3 regions of the Micromonospora sp. HB375 genome follow, and region 2 is predicted to be linked to each of the others. Evidence: riboswitches for the same ligand, from Rfam matches in the RefSeq annotation. Region 2 holds a riboswitch; each other region holds the start of a gene.

What was found. Region 2 has a riboswitch for cobalamin ahead of J3R08_RS18835 (acyl-CoA thioesterase). Riboswitches for the same ligand answer to the same signal wherever they lie in the genome.
Region 1: linked by a shared signal. The riboswitch ahead of J3R08_RS08935 (magnesium chelatase subunit D family protein) and the one ahead of J3R08_RS18835 (acyl-CoA thioesterase) in region 2 are both predicted to bind cobalamin.
Region 3: linked by a shared signal. The riboswitch ahead of J3R08_RS20345 (peptidase) and the one ahead of J3R08_RS18835 (acyl-CoA thioesterase) in region 2 are both predicted to bind cobalamin.

The regions. Positions count from the first base shown of each region.
Region 1 is NZ_JAGGJO010000001.1:1,891,556-1,897,289, forward strand. Features, by position in the region: gene J3R08_RS08935 (magnesium chelatase subunit D family protein) at 1-1,474, opposite strand, end outside; cobalamin riboswitch at 1,521-1,665, opposite strand; gene J3R08_RS08940 (bifunctional cobalt-precorrin-7 (C(5))-methyltransferase/cobalt-precorrin-6B (C(15))-methyltransferase) at 1,720-2,928, shown strand; gene J3R08_RS08945 (cobalt-precorrin-4/precorrin-4 C(11)-methyltransferase) at 2,925-3,680, shown strand; gene J3R08_RS08950 (precorrin-2 C(20)-methyltransferase) at 3,681-5,183, opposite strand; gene J3R08_RS08955 (precorrin-8X methylmutase) at 5,180-5,734, opposite strand, start outside.
Region 2 is NZ_JAGGJO010000001.1:4,093,544-4,099,277, reverse strand. Features, by position in the region: gene J3R08_RS18845 (PrsW family glutamic-type intramembrane protease) at 18-845, shown strand; gene J3R08_RS18840 (LysE family translocator) at 881-1,507, opposite strand; gene J3R08_RS18835 (acyl-CoA thioesterase) at 1,511-2,023, opposite strand; cobalamin riboswitch at 2,154-2,355, opposite strand; gene J3R08_RS18830 (copper resistance CopC family protein) at 2,551-3,153, opposite strand; gene J3R08_RS18825 (Dyp-type peroxidase) at 3,187-4,413, opposite strand; gene J3R08_RS18820 (copper chaperone PCu(A)C) at 4,410-4,976, opposite strand; gene J3R08_RS18815 (Fur family transcriptional regulator) at 5,191-5,592, shown strand; gene J3R08_RS18810 (SCO5389 family protein) at 5,639-5,734, opposite strand, start outside.
Region 3 is NZ_JAGGJO010000001.1:4,491,344-4,497,077, forward strand. Features, by position in the region: gene J3R08_RS20340 (hypothetical protein) at 1-20, opposite strand, end outside; gene J3R08_RS20345 (peptidase) at 89-1,132, opposite strand; cobalamin riboswitch at 1,230-1,366, opposite strand; gene J3R08_RS20350 (alkaline phosphatase PhoX) at 1,568-2,728, opposite strand; gene J3R08_RS20355 (Ig-like domain-containing protein) at 2,943-4,574, opposite strand; gene metE (5-methyltetrahydropteroyltriglutamate--homocysteine S-methyltransferase) at 4,698-5,734, opposite strand, start outside.

The DNA.
Region 1 (5,734 bases), 2.2 Mb from region 2:
TGCGGCGGCGGGCCGCCATCGAACCGGACGCGTCCACGCACAGCAGCACGAGGTTCGACTCGCGCCCGACGGTCTCGGCCCGGCGCAGGTCGCCGGGCACGAGCGCGAGGCCGCGACCGCCGGTCAAGCCACCCCGGGAATGCTGATGCGGCGCCGCCGCGGTGATGGTGCCCGGCAGGTGCAGCCGGCCGTCGCCGGACGTGCGCCGCCGCTGCCCGGCGACACGGCCCTGCGGTGTTCGTGCCCGGGACCGCCGGCCGGCCTGACCGTCGCCGGTTCCTTTCACGACCAGCAAGCGGGCACGTGCGGGCTCGCCCGCGGATGCCATCGATGTGGCGGCCTGCCGTTCGGGCTCCGGTACGGGCGGGCTCTCGCCGGGAGAGCCGGGCACGTCCCCGGCCGATCCGTCGTGCCCGGTGTCGTCGGGCAGACCGCCGCCGGGACCGTCGGGTCCGGGGTCGGGGTCGTTGTGGCCGAGTAGGTCGTCCAGGCGGTCCTGGTCCAGGCCGGGCTCGTCGAAGGGGTTGCGGCGGCGGCGGTGCGGCAGCGCGAGACGGGCGGCGATGCGGATGTCCTCGAGTGTCACTCGCGTACGTCCCCGCCAGGCCGCGTGCGCCGCGGCGGCGCGAGCGGTGACGAGGTCCGCACGCAGGCCGTCCACGTCGAACGCGGCGCACAGCTCGGCGATCCTGGTCAGCGTCTCGTCGTCGAGCACGACACCGGCCAGCGAGCGCCGGGCGGCGGCCAGCCGGGTGCGCAGGGCTTCCTGCTCGCCGGCCCAGCGTGTGGCGAAGCCCTCCGGGTCGGCGTCGAATGCGAGCCGGCGGCGGACCGCCTGCACCCGCAGGACGGGGTCACGCGGGGCGGCGACCTCGACCGTCAGGCCGAACCGGTCGAGCAGCTGCGGGCGCAGTTCGCCCTCCTCCGGGTTCATCGTGCCGATCAACACGAACCGGGAGGCATGCTCGACCGAGACACCGTCGCGTTCGACGCTGACCCGGCCGGTCGCCGCGGCGTCGAGCAGCAGGTCGACCAGGTGGTCCGGCAGCAGGTTGACCTCGTCGACGTACAGCAGGCCACGATGGGCCCGGGCCAGCAGGCCAGGCTCGAACGCGACGACGCCGTCTCGCAGCGCGGCATCGAGCTTCAGCGATCCGGTCACCCGGTCGTCGCCGGCTCCGACGGGTAGTTCGACGAGGCGTACCGGCCGTTCGACGACGGGCGTGGGCACGTCGAACGGCCCGTCGGGGCAGACCGCCGAGGGATCGTCCGGGTCGATGGAGAACCGGTCGCCCGCATAGACCCGTACCGCCGGGAGCACCTCGGCGAGGCCGCGCACGGTAGTGGTCTTGGCAGTGCCCTTCTCCCCGCGGATCAGGACACCGCCGATGAGCGGATCGATCGCGACCAGGGTGAGGGCGAGAGTCATGTCGTCGGCGCCGACGACGGCACAAAAGGGGTACTGCGCTGGCATGTAGGGCTCCCGCTCGATCTGCCATGGCGGTCCACGACGCGGCATGCGCCGTGGATCGGATCGAGGCCGGTCTTCGGACTTCCCAGGTCAATGCCTGGATCACCGCAGCGGGCCCTGTGCCGGATTCTCACCGGCTTCCCAGATTCTCCCCGCGACCACGGTCGTGGGGCACCTCGAACCTGTGCATCACCATAGACGCCCCGGTGGCCGGGGCAAGGGCCGGTGGGCGGCTAGGGTGCATCTCCATGGAGGAGCGGGTGACCGTGGTGGGGATCGGGGCTGACGGGTGGGTGGGTCTGCCGGAGCCGTCCCGGGCGCTGGTGCGGGCGGCCGCGACGCTGCTCGGCGGGCGGCGGCACCTCGAGGCGGTGCCGCCCGTCGACGGCCAGCAGCGCGTGGCGTGGCCGTCGCCGCTGCGGGACAATCTGCCAGGTGTGCTCGCCTCCGCGCGAGGGCCGGTTGTCGTGCTGGCCTCCGGCGACCCGCTCGTGTCGGGTATCGGCACGACGCTGCTGGACGTCCTGGGCCCGGAGCGCGTGACGATCGTGCCCGGGGTCTCCTCGGTAGCCCTCGCCCGAGCACGTCTCGGATGGCCGGCCGAGTCCGTCACCACGGTCAGCCTGGTCGGCCGGGACCTACGGCTGATCGTGCCTGCGCTCTCGGCCGGGCGCCGGCTGCTCGTGCTGTCCAGCGACGAGACGACACCCGCGGCCGTGGCCGCGGTGCTGACCGGGCTCGGTTGGGGGCAGTCCAGGCTGGTCGTGCTCGGTGACCTCGGTGCCGCCGGTGAGTCGTGTACCGCGACCACCGCGGCCGGGTGGGACCTGAACGACGTGCCGCGGTTGAACGTTCTCGCTGTCGAAGCTCGCGGTGCCGGTCCGGGCTGGGCCTCGGGCGGCGTGTTGCCCGACGACGCGTTCGAGCACGGCGGGCAGATCACCAAACGTGACCTGCGGGCCAGTGCCCTGGCCCGGCTCGCGCCCGCGCCCGGTCAGCTGCTGTGGGACGTCGGCGCCGGCAGCGGCTCGATCGGTGTGGAGTGGATGCGGGCCTGGCCGACGGCACGGACGATCGCGGTGGAGCCCCGCTCCGACCGGGCCGCGCTGGTGCACCGCAACGCCGCTGCCCTCGGCGTGCCGGGTCTGTGTCTGGTCGAGGGTTCGGCGCCCGGGGCCCTGTCCGGCCTGGACCGTCCCGACGCGGTGTTCGTCGGCGGCGGGGCCACCGTCCCCGGCGTGCTGGACACCTGCTGGGATGCGCTCGGCGCCGGTGGACGGCTCGTCGTGCACGGTGTCACCGCCGAGACCGAGGCGGTGCTGCTGAAGCAGCACAGCCGGCGCGGCGGTGAACTCGTCCGCCTGCACGTCGAACGCGCCGAACCGCTCGGCGGCTTCACCGGCTGGACGCCCGCACGGGCAGTCAGCCAGTGGTCCATCGTCAAGGGAGATTCATGACCGTCCATTTCGTCGGGGCCGGGCCCGGCGCCGCCGACCTGCTCACCCTCCGCGCGGTACGCCTGCTCGAGTCCGCCGACGTGTGCCTGTACCCGGGCACGTACCTCGACGCCGAGGTGCTGGAGCACTGCCGTGACGACGCCCGGCTGATCGACACCCAGCACCTCGACCTGGACCAGATCACCACGCACCTGGTCCAGGCACACGCCGACGGGTCCGAGGTCGTACGGCTGTGCTCCGGTGACCCGTCGCTGTACTCGGCGGTGCACGAGCAGGCACGCCGGCTCGACGCCGCCCGGGTCCCGTGGGACGTCACGCCCGGCGTGCCGGCCTATGCGGCTGCTGCCGCCGCCGTCGGCGCCGAGCTGACCGTCCCGGAGCTGGCCCAGTCGGTCGTGCTCACCCGCGCGCAGGCCCGGTCCACGGTCATGCCGTCGGGAGAGAAGCTCGCCGCGTTCGCCGCGACCGGCGCGACGCTCGCCCTGCACCTGGCGGTCACGCGTACCCGCGAGCTGGCCGCCGAACTGGCCGGCTACTACGGCCACGACTGCCCCATAGTCGTGGTGCACCGGGTGTCGCAGCCGCAGGAGCTCATCCTGCGCGGCACGCTGGCCGACATCGGCGGCCGGGTCGAGCAGGCCGGTCTGCGACAGGCAGCGGTCATCCTGGTCGGCCCGGCGCTGGCCGGGGACGTCCGTGGCGGCGAGTCGTTCCTCTACTCGGCCGGTCGCGAGCGCCGCGTGCGCGGCTGATCAGGGCACGAAGCGCGGGCTCCAGACACGTCCGGCCGCGGTGACTCGCGTCGCCGAGGCGCCGATGATCAACAGGCATTTCATGTCGATGCTGCCGGGGTCCAGTTCGCCGAGCGAGGTGACGGTGAGACTCTCCCCGGCCCGGCCGATGTCGCGGCCCACGACCACGACCGTCCGGGGGGACTTGTGCTCCAGCAGCACGGCCCGGGCCTGCGCGACCTGTTCGGTGCGTGAGCGTGAGCGCGGGTTGTAGAGGGCCAGCACCAAATCCGCCTCGGCGACAGCGCGCAGCCGCTTGACCACGACCTCCCACGGCTTGAGCCGGTCCGACAGGCTCATCACCGCGAAATCGGCCCCGATCGGCGCGCCCGCGCGCGCCGCGACCGCCTGGACGGCGGAGATCCCGGGTACGACACGGATGGCGACGCCGGCGTAGCGGGGGTCCTCCGCGGCCTCGAACACCGCCGACGCCATGCCGAAGACGCCCGCGTCACCGCCGGAGACGACCGCGACGCGCTCACCGGCGAGCGCCAGTTCGAGCGCCTGCCGGGCCCGCTCGAGCTCGACCGTGTTGCCGGAGGCGTGGCGGACGAGTCCGGGGCGCTGCGCGACGCGCTGGACGTACGGGCCGTAGCCGACGACGTGGCCGGCCTCGGCGAGCACCTGCGACGCCTCGGGGGAGAGCCACCGATCGGGACCGGGGCCGAGGCCCACGACGACGACCTCGGCACCGGGATAAGGTTCGGTGACCCTGGTGGCCGGGAGGTCGTAACGGGCCACTCCGGGCCGGGTGTCGCCGGGGACCAGCACGATCGAGAAGTACGGCACCGTGGCGGGGTCCACGTCGGCGACAGGCAGTACCCGCTCGGCGGTCATCGACGCCCGTTCGACGTACCAGGAGCCCTCGACGCGCCCGGCCTGCTCGAGCGCCGAGCGGACCTTGGTGAACGTCCGGCCCAGCTTCATGATCACCGCCCCGTCGGTGTCGGCGAGACGCCGGGCCAGCTCGGGCTCGGGCAACGTTCCCGGCAGCACGGTCAGCACGTCGGTCTGCCGGACCAGCGGCAGGGCGGTGGTGGCGGTGGCGGCGGCGAAGGCGGGCACACCGGCGACGACCTGCGTGTCGAACTCGCCGGCGAGCCGGTCGTGCAGGTACATGAACGAGCCGTAGAGCATCGGGTCGCCCTCGGCCAGCACGACCACGTCGCGGCCCGCACGAAGGTGGGCCCGCAGCCGCTCGGCGGCTTCGGCGTAGAAGTCGGCCATCGCCCCGGCGTACCCGCCCGGGTGCTCGGTGCTCTGGGTCGTCACCGGATAGACCAGCGCCTCCTCGATCACGTCGTCCGGGAACAGCCCGGCAGCGATGCGGCGCGCGTTGGACTGTTTGCCGACACCCTGGTGGTAGGCGATGACCTGGGCCGCGCCGATCAGCCGGGCGGCTTTGAGCGTGATCAGTTCGGGATCACCCGGGCCGACCCCGACGCCGGACAGCCGCCCGGTCACTCCGCCTCCCGGGCGAGGGCGTTGAGCGCGGAGGCGGCCATCGCCGAGCCGCCCCGGCGCCCGGTCACCACGAGATAGGGCACGTCGAGGCCGGGGGCGTCGGTGGCGAGGTCGATGAGCGCCTGCTTGGACTCGGCGGCGCCGATGAATCCCACCGGCGTACCGATGATCGCAGCTGGTCGTGGCGCGCCGTCGCGCAGCATCTCCAGCAGGTGGAACAGGGCCGTGGGGGCGTTGCCGAAGGCGACGACCGCGCCGGCGAGGTGGTCGGTCCACAGCGACACCGCCGCCGCCGACCGGGTCGTTGCCCACCGGTGGGCAAGCGCCGGGACCTCGGGTTCGTGCAGAAAGCAGCGGACCTCGTTGTCACGGGGCAGGCGGGCGCGGGTAACGCCGGCGGCGACCATGTGCGCGTCGGTCAGGATCGGCGCCCCCGCCTCCAGCGCCCCGCGGGCGGCGGCCACCAGGCCGGGGTGGATCACCAGGTTGCGGGTGAGGTCGGTCTGGCCGCATGCGTGGATCATCCGCACCGCGACCTTCTCGGCGTCGGC
Region 2 (5,734 bases):
GGCGCGATACTCGGCGTATGGGGAATACCGGACGCCGCTGGGCGTGGGTGGCGGTCCTGCTCGTCGGCGTCGGGCTTCACCTGCTGGTGCTGGAGACACTGTCCGGCACCGGCACCGTCACGTTCGTACCGGCGCTGATCGTGCTCGGCGCGTGCGTCGCGCCCGCCACGTTCCTGGCCTTCGCCCAGGGGCGGCCGGCCCGCCGCCCGGTCCCCGGCTCCGTCGTCGGCGTCGCCGCGCTTCTCGGCGGCGTGGTCGGCGTGGTCGCCGCCGGCTGGCTGGAGTACGGCACCCTGCACCGCCTCGGCGTCCTGCCGATGGCGCTCGTCGGCCTGGCCGAGGAGACCGCGAAGCTGATCGTGCCGGCCGGCATCCTGCTGCTGTGGCGGCGGCACCGGTCACCGGCGCAGGGCCTGGTGATCGGCGTGGCCTCCGGCGCCGGGTTCGCCGCACTGGAGACCATGGGGTATGCGTTCGCCGCGTTCGTCGGGTCGGAGGGCAACCTCGGCGCCGTCGAGCGGACGCTGCTGGTTCGCGGTCTCACCGCGCCCGCCGCGCACCTGGCCTGGACCGGGCTGACCGCCGCCGCGTTGTTCACGTTCGCCGCCGCGCCCGGTGGCCGGAGACTGGCGGCGTTCCTGCTCACCTTCGCCGCCGCCGTCACGCTGCACACCTGCTGGGACACGTTCGGCACGCAGCCCGCGTACGTGTTCATCGGCGCCGTGTCGCTGGGCTGGGTGCTGCTGCGCCTGCACCTGGACCGCGAGCGGCCCGCCGCCCCGCCCCGGGCGCCGGAGCGTGATCCTCACCAGCTCGCCGAGGTGGCGGGGTCGGAGCCCTCCTGATGCCGCCATCTCGGCGAGCTGGAGTCGAGCAAGCGTCAGCCGGCGGCCAGCCGGACACCGAGCGCGACGAAGGCGACAGCGCAGAGCCGGTCGACCCGCCGCGACCAGCGGCTGTCGCCCCAGCGGCGGGCGAACCGCCCGGCGCCCACGCCGAGAGCCAGGTCCACGGTGAGCTGCACCGCGACGAACAGCGCGCCGAGCAGCACCAGCTGTGCCGCCACCGGGCCCGCGTCGGGCCGGACGAACTGCGGCAGGAACGCCACGCTGAACAGGATCATCTTCGGGTTGAGCAGGTTCGTGAGCAGCCCGCGCCGGAACGCCCGCCCGGCGCCGCCGCCGTCCGCCCCGTCCGCCGCGCCGCCGGGCCGGCCCGTGCCGCGCAGCGCCCGCAGGCCCAGCACGATCAGGTACGCCGCACCGGCCCACCGGATCGCGGTGAACAGCACCGGGGACGCGGCGATCACGGTGGCGAGTCCGGCCACCACGGCGGCGACGTGCACCGCCTCCCCGGCCGCGACCCCGAGCGCCGCCACCGCCCCGGCCCGCGCGCCGTACCGGGTGGCGTTGGCGAGCACGAACATCATGTCCGGCCCGGGGGTGAGCATGAGCACCACGATCGCGGCCAGGTATCCCGCGAGCGTGGCCGCCGACAGTCCGAGCACGCCTCAGCCCTCCTCGACGCCGTCGAGCAGCGCCCGGCGCAGCGCCAGCCGGTGTTCGCGCCGGATCTGCGCCTCCCGGTAGCGCCGCCGGTCACCGTCGGTGCCGGGCAGCAGCGGCGGCACCGGCCGGGGCTGGCCCTCGTCGTCCACGGCCACCATCACCAGGTGCGCGGTCGCCACGTCCACCGGCGGCACCGCGCGGTCCCAGCGGTCCGCGCTGACCTTCACGGCCACCTCCATCGAGCTGCGGCCGGCCCAGGTGATCCGGGCGTCCACGTGCACCACGTCACCGACGCGGACAGCGCGCAGGAAGGCCGTCTCGTCGATGGCGGCGGTGACGGCCGGTCCGTCGGAGTGGCGGGCGGCGACCACCCCGGCGACCGAGTCGATCAGGTTGAGGATCCGGCCGCCGTGCACCGTGCCCATCAGGTTGGTGTGGTGCTGGTCCATGATCTGCGACAGGGTCAGGTGCGACGCCGACGGTGGTCGGCCGGTGAGGGTGATGGCATCGGTCACGGTGCGGTTCCGTCCTCGCAGAAGCGGACCGCCGACCGGACGGGGGAGTTGCACGTCGAGGCACGCCGACGGCTCCCGCCCGGCGTGTCACCCGCCCGACCCACCCGCGAGGTCGACGGCAGCGCGCACCGGTGGTACGCGCGACGCGGGCAGGTCTTCGGACTCGCGGGCCCGACCGGGGTCGCCGGTCGCCTACCGGCCGTCGCTTCCCAGGCCGGTGGCCCAGTGCTGTTGACGGCTGTCGTTCCCACTCACCGCTGCGGGGCAGTCCCGGACTTCCACCGGGTTCCCTCTTACGACACCCGGCCGTCGCCGACCGGGTGAACCAGCGCTCCCGGCAGCCTAACCCAGCCCCGACCCGCCCTCGCCGCGACCCGCGTTCCGCCCTTCGGCGCCCTGCCCCCGGCCGTCCCACAGGCACGCAGGCTCCGGCACACCCGGTGCCGCCCCGCACGCGCCGTTCGCATGGCGGGACGTCTCTCCCGCTCATCAGGAAGCCGGGCGGACCCGCGTCAGCGGGCGACGGGTCAGGCGGCGCGGCGGCGTCGAAGCAGTAGCGCGGTCACGCCGGCTGCCGCCACCGCGGCGACCGCTCCGCCGACCAGCAGGCCCACCGGCAGACCGCCGTCGGCGTCGGCCGAAGCGTCGGCGCTCGCCGGAGAGGCGTCCGCGCCTGCCGCAGCGCCCGCCGAGACGTCTGCGGAGGCGGCCGGCGAGGGAGTGGCCGGGGACGGGGCGGCCGCCGGGGGAGCGGCCGGGTCGGCGACGGTGAAGCGGTACGAGCCCTGGACCGGGTGGCCGTCGCGGGAGACCACGCGGTAGACGACGGTGTAGGTGCCGTTGGCCAGCGGCTCCTCGATCGTCACCGTGCCCGTCGCGCCGTCCACGGCGGGCGCGCTCGCGGGCACCTGACGGTCGGTGGCGTCGCGCAGCGTGATGGTGGTGAAGGCCGGGTTGAGCCGTTGCAGGAACCGCAGCGTCACCTGCGTCGGCGCGGTGGTGAGCCGGGCGTCGCGGGCCGGCGTGGCCTCCTGCAGCGAGTTGTGCGCCGCCGCGGGCGTGGCCGGGACCAGCAGCAGCGCCGTGGTGAACAGCGCGGCGAGGAGTGCGGAGACGGTACGGGTACGCATGACGCGCCTTCCTGGTCGTGGTCAGCGTCGTGGTCAGCCGAGCAGTTGCTGACCGATCCAGCCGCCCTCGGGGCAGCCGGGCGGTACGGCGAACACGGCGGAGCCGATCGGGGTGGTCCACTCGTTGAGCAGGTCCCGTTCGGCCAGCCGCCGCTGGATGGGCAGGAACTGCCGGGCGATGTCGGCCTGGTACGCGGCGAAGACGAGCCCGCTGTCCGCGTGTCCCTCGGCGGTCGGCGCGCCGTCGTAGTTGTAGGGCCGGCGCAGGATCTTCTGCCGGTCGTCGGTGACGCGGGCCCGGGTCAGGTGCGAGAAGTCCGGGATCACGGTGAGCCCGTCCGGTCCGAGCGCGGCGAAGTCGGGCTCGTCGTGCTCCGCCTCGCCGGTCAGCGGCGCGCCGGTGTCGAGGCGCCGGCCCACCGCGAGTTCCCGGTCGGCGCGGCCGAGCAGGTCCCACGTCTCCAGGTTCATGCTGATCCGGCGCACCACCAGGGTGGTGGAGTCGCGGAGCCAGTCCGGCCCGTCGGTCACCCAGACGGCGGTGTCCGCCGGTACGCCGGGCTTCGGGTTGGCGGTGCCGTCGAGCTGGCCGAACAGGTTGCGCTGGGTGCGTCCGGGCTCGGCGCCGGCGGCCCGGCGGAAGCCCTGCTGCACCCAGCGGACGGTGGCGAACGGGCGGGTGTCCTTGGTCAGGACCCGTTGGGCGTGCGCGACGGTGAGCGGGTCGTCGGCGCAGATCTGCAGCAGCAGGTCGCCGCCGGACCAGCGGGGCTGCAACCGGTCGATCCGGAACGCCGGCAGGTCGGCCACCGACGTGGGGCGGCGGTCGTCGAGCCCGGCGGCGGCGTAGAGCCCGGGGCCGAAGCCGAACGTGACTGTCAGCCGGGCCGGCAGCAGGCCCAGTTCCGGCTCGGTGTCGGCCAGCGCCGGGCGACCCTGGGTGAGCCGGGCGGCGTCGTCGGAGAGCAGTCGCAGCATCCGCCCGAGCGCGGCCCGGTCCGTGCCCGGGCGCAGCGTGTACGCGACGAACGCGGCGTGCGCCTGGGGCTCGGTGGTGACACCGGACTGGCGCGCGCCGTGGAACGGCTCGACAGCGCTGCCGACCTGGGCCACCGGGACGGCGTCGTCGGGGCGTACCCCGTGGGAACGGAGGGCGGCGAGGGCACCCGCGCCGGCCAGCGCGCCCCCGGCGGCCGCCGCGCCGCCGGTGAGCAGGCCGCGCCGGCTGACCCGGCGCGCGGGCGCGCCGGTTCCGGTCATGACGCGGGGCTCGCGCCGTGTCCGGGCGCGTACGTCTCCTGGGCGCCGGTGAACGGCTTGGCCACCGCGGTGAACGTCTGGGTGCGCCCGTCGGCGAAGGTGAGCGTGACGTCGAGCTGGTCGCCGGGGCGCACCGGGCGGGTCAGGTCCATCAGCATGAGATGGTCGCCGCCGGGCTCCAGCGCGGCCTGGGCTCCGGCGGCGACCACGACGCCGCCCTGCTTCTGCCGCATCGCCATCTTCCCGTCGGTCATGGCCATCTCGTGGATCTCGGCCCGGGACACGTCGGTGGTCACCCCGGTGATCGTGACGTCGGCGTCGCCGTCATTGACGAGCGTGGCGAACGCGGCGGTCATGCCCTTGTCGGCGGCCTTCACCCACGGGTCGCGGATCGTCAGCACGCCCGCTGCCGCGCTCGCCGGGGCCGAGGCGGGCGCCGACGCCGACGGCGCGGTTGTGGGCGTGGCGTCGGCGGAGCCGCAGGCGGCGACGGACGCGGCCAGGACGGCGGCGCCGATCAGGGCCGCCGTGCGTGGGAAGCGGCGGCTGGTGGTGCTGGGCATGCGGTCGTCCCCTCGAAGATCCGGTGTTCGTACCGTTGGTCGGGGCGGCGCCGCGGATAGTTCCGGCCCGGGGAGTCGGTCGCGTCACATGCCGGCCGGGCTCACCGCGACCGGGGACCGGGGAGCGCCCGGAAGGCATAATGGTTCCGGGTGTCACGTGGCGCGCCGGGCGCGGCCGTGGCCGGAGAGGGCGCCCGGACGAGGGAGGCGGACGGTGACGGCGACGACCGGGGCGACCCGCAACACCCGGCAGCGCGCCGAGGTGCTGGCGCTGCTGCGGGAGCTGGACGGCTTCCACAGCGCGCAGCAGTTGCACCAGATGCTCGTGCAGCGGCAGGCGAAGGTGGGTCTGACCACCGTCTACCGGACGTTGCAGCTGCTCGTCGACAACGGCGAGATCGACTCGGCGCGGCTGCCCGGCGGCGAGCACCTCTACCGGCGGTGCAGCCAGAGCCGCCATCACCACCACCTGGTCTGCCGCCGCTGCGGCCGCGCGGTGGAGGTGGCCGGCCCGGCCGTGGAGCGGTGGGCCGACCAGGTCGCCGCGCAGCACGGTTTCACCGACGTCGGGCACACCCTGGAGATCTTTGGCACCTGCGACCGCTGCGCCGCCTGAGCCACCGCCGCGGGCGGGCGGTGACCCGCCCGCGCCGGGCCGCCGGTCAGCAGTTGCGCAGCACCGGTGACTGGTTCAGCAACTGGCCGCGGCTGGAGGTGAACCGGCGGTACGCCTCGGAGCCGGCCGCGCCGGGGCGGAA
Region 3 (5,734 bases), 400 kb from region 2:
GCGGCCAGCAGGCCGGCCATCCAGGTGCGGGCGGTGGGACGGTGACGGAACACGGGTCCTCCTGTGATCGGGTGAGCGGCGAGGCGGTTCACGGGCAGGCGAGCACCGGTGCGCCGGGGTCGGCGCCGGCGGCGGACAGACGGGCGTACCCGACCCCGGTGAGACCGAGGACGGCCTGGGCGGTGGCCCGGGGCGCGGTGGCCGGGTCGAAGCCGCCACCGTCGAAGTCGACAGCGCCCCGGTCGGCGGGCGCCCCGGCGCAGCCGACCTGGAGTCCGGCGAGGAACGCCCGGGACCGCGCCCAGGCCGGCAGCCGGTGACCGTCGCGCAGGGCCTGCGCGGCGAGGCCGGTGCTGTTGGCGTTCGGTGTGCCGGCCGCATTGGCGAAGCCGCCGTCGGCACGCTGAACGGACACCAGCCAGCGCAGCCCGGCGGCGGCGTCGGCCGGACGGTCCGCGGCGCGCAGCGCCTGCGTCACGAGCGCGGTGGCGTCCACGTCGGACGTGCAGACCGGTTGGGCGGGCAGCAGCGGGTAGCCGCCGTCCGGGCATCGGGTGCCGGCCAGCCAGGCGGCCGCCGCCGGAGGCGCCCCGGCCGCCGTACGGTCCAGCGCCAGCAGCGCGAAGGACTGGCTGAACGCGTTGCTGTAGTCGCCATACGCGGACCGGTCGCTGAACCGGCCGGCCGGCGTCTGGAGCGAACGCAGCCGGGCGATCAGGTCCACCCCGCCGACGTCGGCCGGGTCGCCGCCGCGCACCTGCACGGCGAGGGCGAGCTTGGCGGTCGCGCCCGCGTACGCCTCGGAGACGCCGTCGCCGAGATAGCCGTCGCGGATGTCCGGCCGGGTGACCCAGGCCAGCGCGCCGGCGCCGTGGTCGTCGGCCACGCCGGCGGCGGCGAAGGCGAACACGGCGTCGAGGGTCAGCCCCTGGTCGGGGTAGGCGACACCGTCGAAGACCGCCTCGAAGCGTTCGCCGTCGACGAGTTGCCGGGCGAGCCAGCCGGCGGCGGCCTCCGGGCGGGTGAGGGCGGCGCGCCCGGGGGCGGCGACGGCCGGTGTGGTGAGGGTGAGGGCGGCGAGTACGCCGCAGAGGAGCGCGAGCAGGCGGTGCCGGCTTCGGCGGACGACCATCGGAAGCGCCTTTCCGGCCCGGCGGTCGTCGAAAGCCCGGACGACCGCAGTACGCGGGGTCGTCCGGGACTCCGACCCGTGGGCCACGACGGGTGGGGAGCGGATGCACGCGTACGACGGGTATTCGGGCTCGCCGCCGCAGAGTTCCCTGGGCGGCCTACCGTTGCGGGCCAGCGCCGGATTTCGACCGGTCTTCCCCCGCACGTACACGCGGTGGTTCAGTTGTCGCGACAGTCTGCTGTGGCCGGTGCGCCGATGTCAATGCGCCAGGAACCGGCCACGTGCCGTGACGGCCGGCGGAATCGGCGGTTTCACACCCCGACGTCGAGAGGCCGTCGTCCCGGCGCGTCCGCGTGGAGTACGCCGGTGAGGGACGCCCGGTGAGGACCGGGCGTCCCTCACCGTGTGGTCACTGCCGGCGGGACCGGGAGCCGGTCAACGGCGGAACGGACCGGTGACGCAGTAGGTGATGCCGCCGGACGACGAGCCGGTCGTGCCGCGTTGCGAGGAGAAGTACAGCCGGTCCCCCGCCGGGGTGAACGCCGGCCCGGTGATCTCCGAACCGCTCTGTCCGGTGATCCGCAGGAAGACCGAGATCTTGTCGTCCGGCGTGATCATGCAGATCTCCATGTTGCCGCCGTCCTCGGCGACGTAGAGGTCACCTGCAGTGGACCCGGTGATGTTGTCGACGCCGGTCAGCGGAGGGGCGCCCGGACTGACCAGGTTGTCGTCGTAGGCGAGCTCGTACGTGCCGGCCGCCAGGTTGACCTGCCACACGCGGTTGTCGCCCTTCGTGGTGAACCAGACGGTGTCGTCCGCGTAGTGACAGCCCTCGCCACCGTTGAACGTCTTCGCGCCGGACACCTGCTGCCGGGTCGGGGTGGGCGAGCCGTCCGGGTCGGGCACCGTGGCCCAGGTGAACGTGCCGGAGGTGGCCGTACCGGCGCGGAGGACCTGGAGGGTTCCGGCGGACAGGTCGCCCCAGGTGGCCGGCACGAAGCGGTAGAACTTGCCGTCGGTCTCGTCCTCGGTCAGGTAGACGACCCGGCGGACCGGGTCGGCCGCGGCCGCCTCGTGCTTGAACCGGCCCAGCGCGGGACGCGCCACCGCGGTCCCGCCGAGGGGGTACGTCTCGAAGACCCGGCCCAGGGACACCTCCTCGCAGGAGAGCCAGGTGTTCCACGGTGTCTTCCCACCGGCGCAGTTGTTGTTGGTGCCGGAGAGGATCCGCGACGCCCCGACCACGGCGCCGCTGGAGTTGAAGACGAGGCGTGAGGCGCCGCCACCCGCACCGGCCGACACCTCGGAGTTCGACACGTAGATCCAGCCGGTGCCGTTCGGGAACACGGCGCCGCCGTCCGGGGCGTCGTGCCAGGTGTACGACGTCCCCGGCACCGTCCGCCGGGACCGCGCGACGATCGAGCTGGTGAACCCGGCCGGCATCTGGATGCCGTTGGCGTCGGCTGCCTGAAGCCCGCCGTAGGGCCCCGCCGCGTTCTGTGCCGGGGCTCCGTACGCCGCCGACCACGCCGTGAACGGCAGGGCGACAGCGCCCGCACCGACAACAGTGGCCCGCAACATCGTTCGACGATCCATGGAACCTCCTCCGTAGGTTCCATGGATCCGACCGTGCGGAGCTTACGCACGCCGATCTGTTGGATGAACGTCGATGGACGGCTCGATGTGCGATGTCCCGCCCACGCCGACCCGGTCGAGGGGTCGTACGGGTAGGAGAGGCAGCGGCACCAACCAGCAGTGGGCGCGCGCGGCCGTCTGACCGGCCCTCCGGCCGCGACCTCCCCTCCCCCGGTCACCGGCGCAGGTGGCCGATGCCGTGCTGGTCGAGCCAGGCGACAGTCCGCGGTACGAACGTCGGCGCCCCCGGGCCGGCGCTGACGTCGGTGGCGACCAGCGGCACCTGGGCGGCGACCGGGAGCAGCGTGGACCGCCAGCAGGCCGGCGTGGCGCAGGCCGAGCGGTCGTCGACGCGCCAGGCGGCGGCCACGCTACGGCCGTCCGGGTCAGCCGGGCGATATTCCAGCCACCGGCTCAGATCGTTGCCGCCGTCGATCCCGGCGGCGAGGACCAGGTTGAACGAGCCCTGGACGCGAAGCAGGCGGATCTGCTCCTGCACGCCGAAGGGCGGCAGGCCGGTGCCCGTGCACGAGGTACCGCCGTCGCGCCAGCAGGTCCAGACCGCCGCTGGATCGGTGCCGCCGGCCGCCGGGAAGTCGTACGGCGAGATGTCGAAGACCACTGCGTTGTCGTCGCCGAACACCTCCGCCGCCGCGCTCCAGAACGTGCGGGTGGCGGAGATGTCGCTCTGCCGCAGCGACACGACGGGTGTGATGCCGGCCCGGACGAGCCGGTCGACGTACCGGGCCGCCTCGTCGAGGTAGCCGACCCGGTTCTGCCTGTCGGCAGGGCTGCCGGTGTAGGCGTAGCAGGCGTCGCTCAGCACGACCCGTACCGCGTTGACGCCGCGGGCCCGCAACGCACCTACCGATGCGTCGTCGACCGGGCCGTCCCAGTGGATCGGTCCCCATGCGCATTCGCCGGGCGCGGCCGACCGGATGATTCCACGGGGCCGGTACGGCCTCGGACTGGCTGCGACCGTGAGGATGCGGTTGCCGGACGCCTTCAGCGCAGGCGCGGCGCCGGGCGCCTGCGGCGGGAGCACCCGGACGCCGCGGACCTCGGCGGTGGCCTGGGCGCCGCTGCTGTCGTAGGCGGTGGCGGTGAGGCGGGTGCCGCTGTTCGGCGGCACGCCGCGCCAGTCGAACGCGTACGGCGCGGTGGTGTCCACGGCGAGCAGCCTGCCGCGCTCGCGGAACTCGACCCGCTCGATCCGCCGGCCGGGCGCCGCCGTGGCCTCGGCACGGATCGGGATGACGCCCGGCGCGGCGAAGAAGTCATTGGGCCGGGGCGAGGTGAGCGCCACCGACGGCCCGCCCGGCAGTGGGCTGGGCCGCGGGCTCCCCGAGGCCGGCGGCGGCGACGAGCCGGTCGGGTCGGCGCCGTCCCCGTCGCACGGCTGGCCGCTCAACACCCAGTCGGTCGGCTCGGGGTCGGCACCCTGGTAGTTGCCGCCGAACCGCACCGTCACCGAGGCGCCGGTCGGCAGCGTGGATCCCGCCGGCGGACGGAGCATGGTCATCGGATACATCTCGCCGCTGCCCAGCGTGTATCCGTCCGGCAGCCGGTCGAGGCCCATGGTGATCGTCTGACCGTTCGCCTGCCGGAACCGCAGCCACCAGTCGGTGACGGGAGCGCCCAGGTTGGTGACGGTGAGCTCGGCCCAGAAGCCGCTGGACCACTCCCGGGTGATGGTGTGGTCCACCGTGCACGCCGTCGCGGCGTAGGCCGGCCGCAGCGCCATCGTCATGGCCCCGCCGACGACGACCGCGGCTGCTGTAGCCAGCGCGAAGATCCTGCGTCGCATCACGCCCCCGTAACATCGACATACATCACTTCATGCAGCCTCGGCGCTCGGGGCACGGCCTGTCAAGGGCTGAACCGGGCCCGGGCCGGGCGGAACGGCGCGGCGTTCCGCCCGGCCGGCGGCTCAGCGTCCGCGCAGCTCGGCCGCGGCGGCGACCAGGTGCTGGAGGGACGCCTCGACCTCGGGATAGCCGCGCGTCTTGAGGCCGCAGTCGGGGTTCACCCACAGCCGCTCGGCCGGCACCGCGGCCACGGCCCGGCGCAGCGCGCCGACGACCTCGTCGTGGGACGGCACCCGGGGTGAGTGGATGTCCCAGACGCCGGGCCCCACACCCCGGCGGTATCCGAGAGCGGCGAGGTCGTCGAGGACCTCCATCCGGGAGCGGGATGCCTCGATGCTCGTGACGTCGGCGTCGAGGGCGTCGATGGCCGTGATCACCTCCCCGAACTCCGAGTAGCACAGGTGGGTGTGGATCTGGGTGTCGTCGGCGACTCCGCAGGTGGCCAGGCGGAACGCCCCGACTGCCCAGTCCAGGTACGCCTTCTGGTCCGCCCTGCGCAGTGGCAGCGTCTCACGCAGCGCCGGCTCGTCGACCTGGATGACCCGGATACCGGCTGCCTCGAGATCACGGCACTCGTCGCGCAGGGCGAGCGCGACCTGGTCCGCGGTGTCTGCCAGTGGCTGGTCGCTGCGGACGAACGACCAGGCCAGGATCGTGACCGGGCCGGTGAGCATGCCCTTGACCGGCCGGTCGGTCAGCGACTGCGCGTAGGTGGACCAGTTGACGGTCATCGGCGCCCTGCGTGCCACGTCGCCGTAGATGACGGGCGGACGCACGCATCGGGAGCCGTAGGACTGGACCCAGCCGTGTTCGGTGGCGGCGAACCCGTCCAGCTGCTCGCCGAAGTACTGGACCATGTCGTTTCGTTCCGGCTCGCCGTGCACGAGCACGTCCAGGCCCAGCCGCTCCTGGAGCCGGACGACGTGCTCGACCTCGGCGCGCATCCGCTGCGTGTAGGCGGCGGCGTCGAGACGCCCGGCCCGGTGCTCGGCACGCGCGCGGCGCAGCTCGTCGGTCTGCGGGAACGATCCGATGGTCGTGGTCGGGAGGGGCGGCAGGTTCAGCCGGGCCTGCTGTGCCGCCGCACGCTCCGGGTACG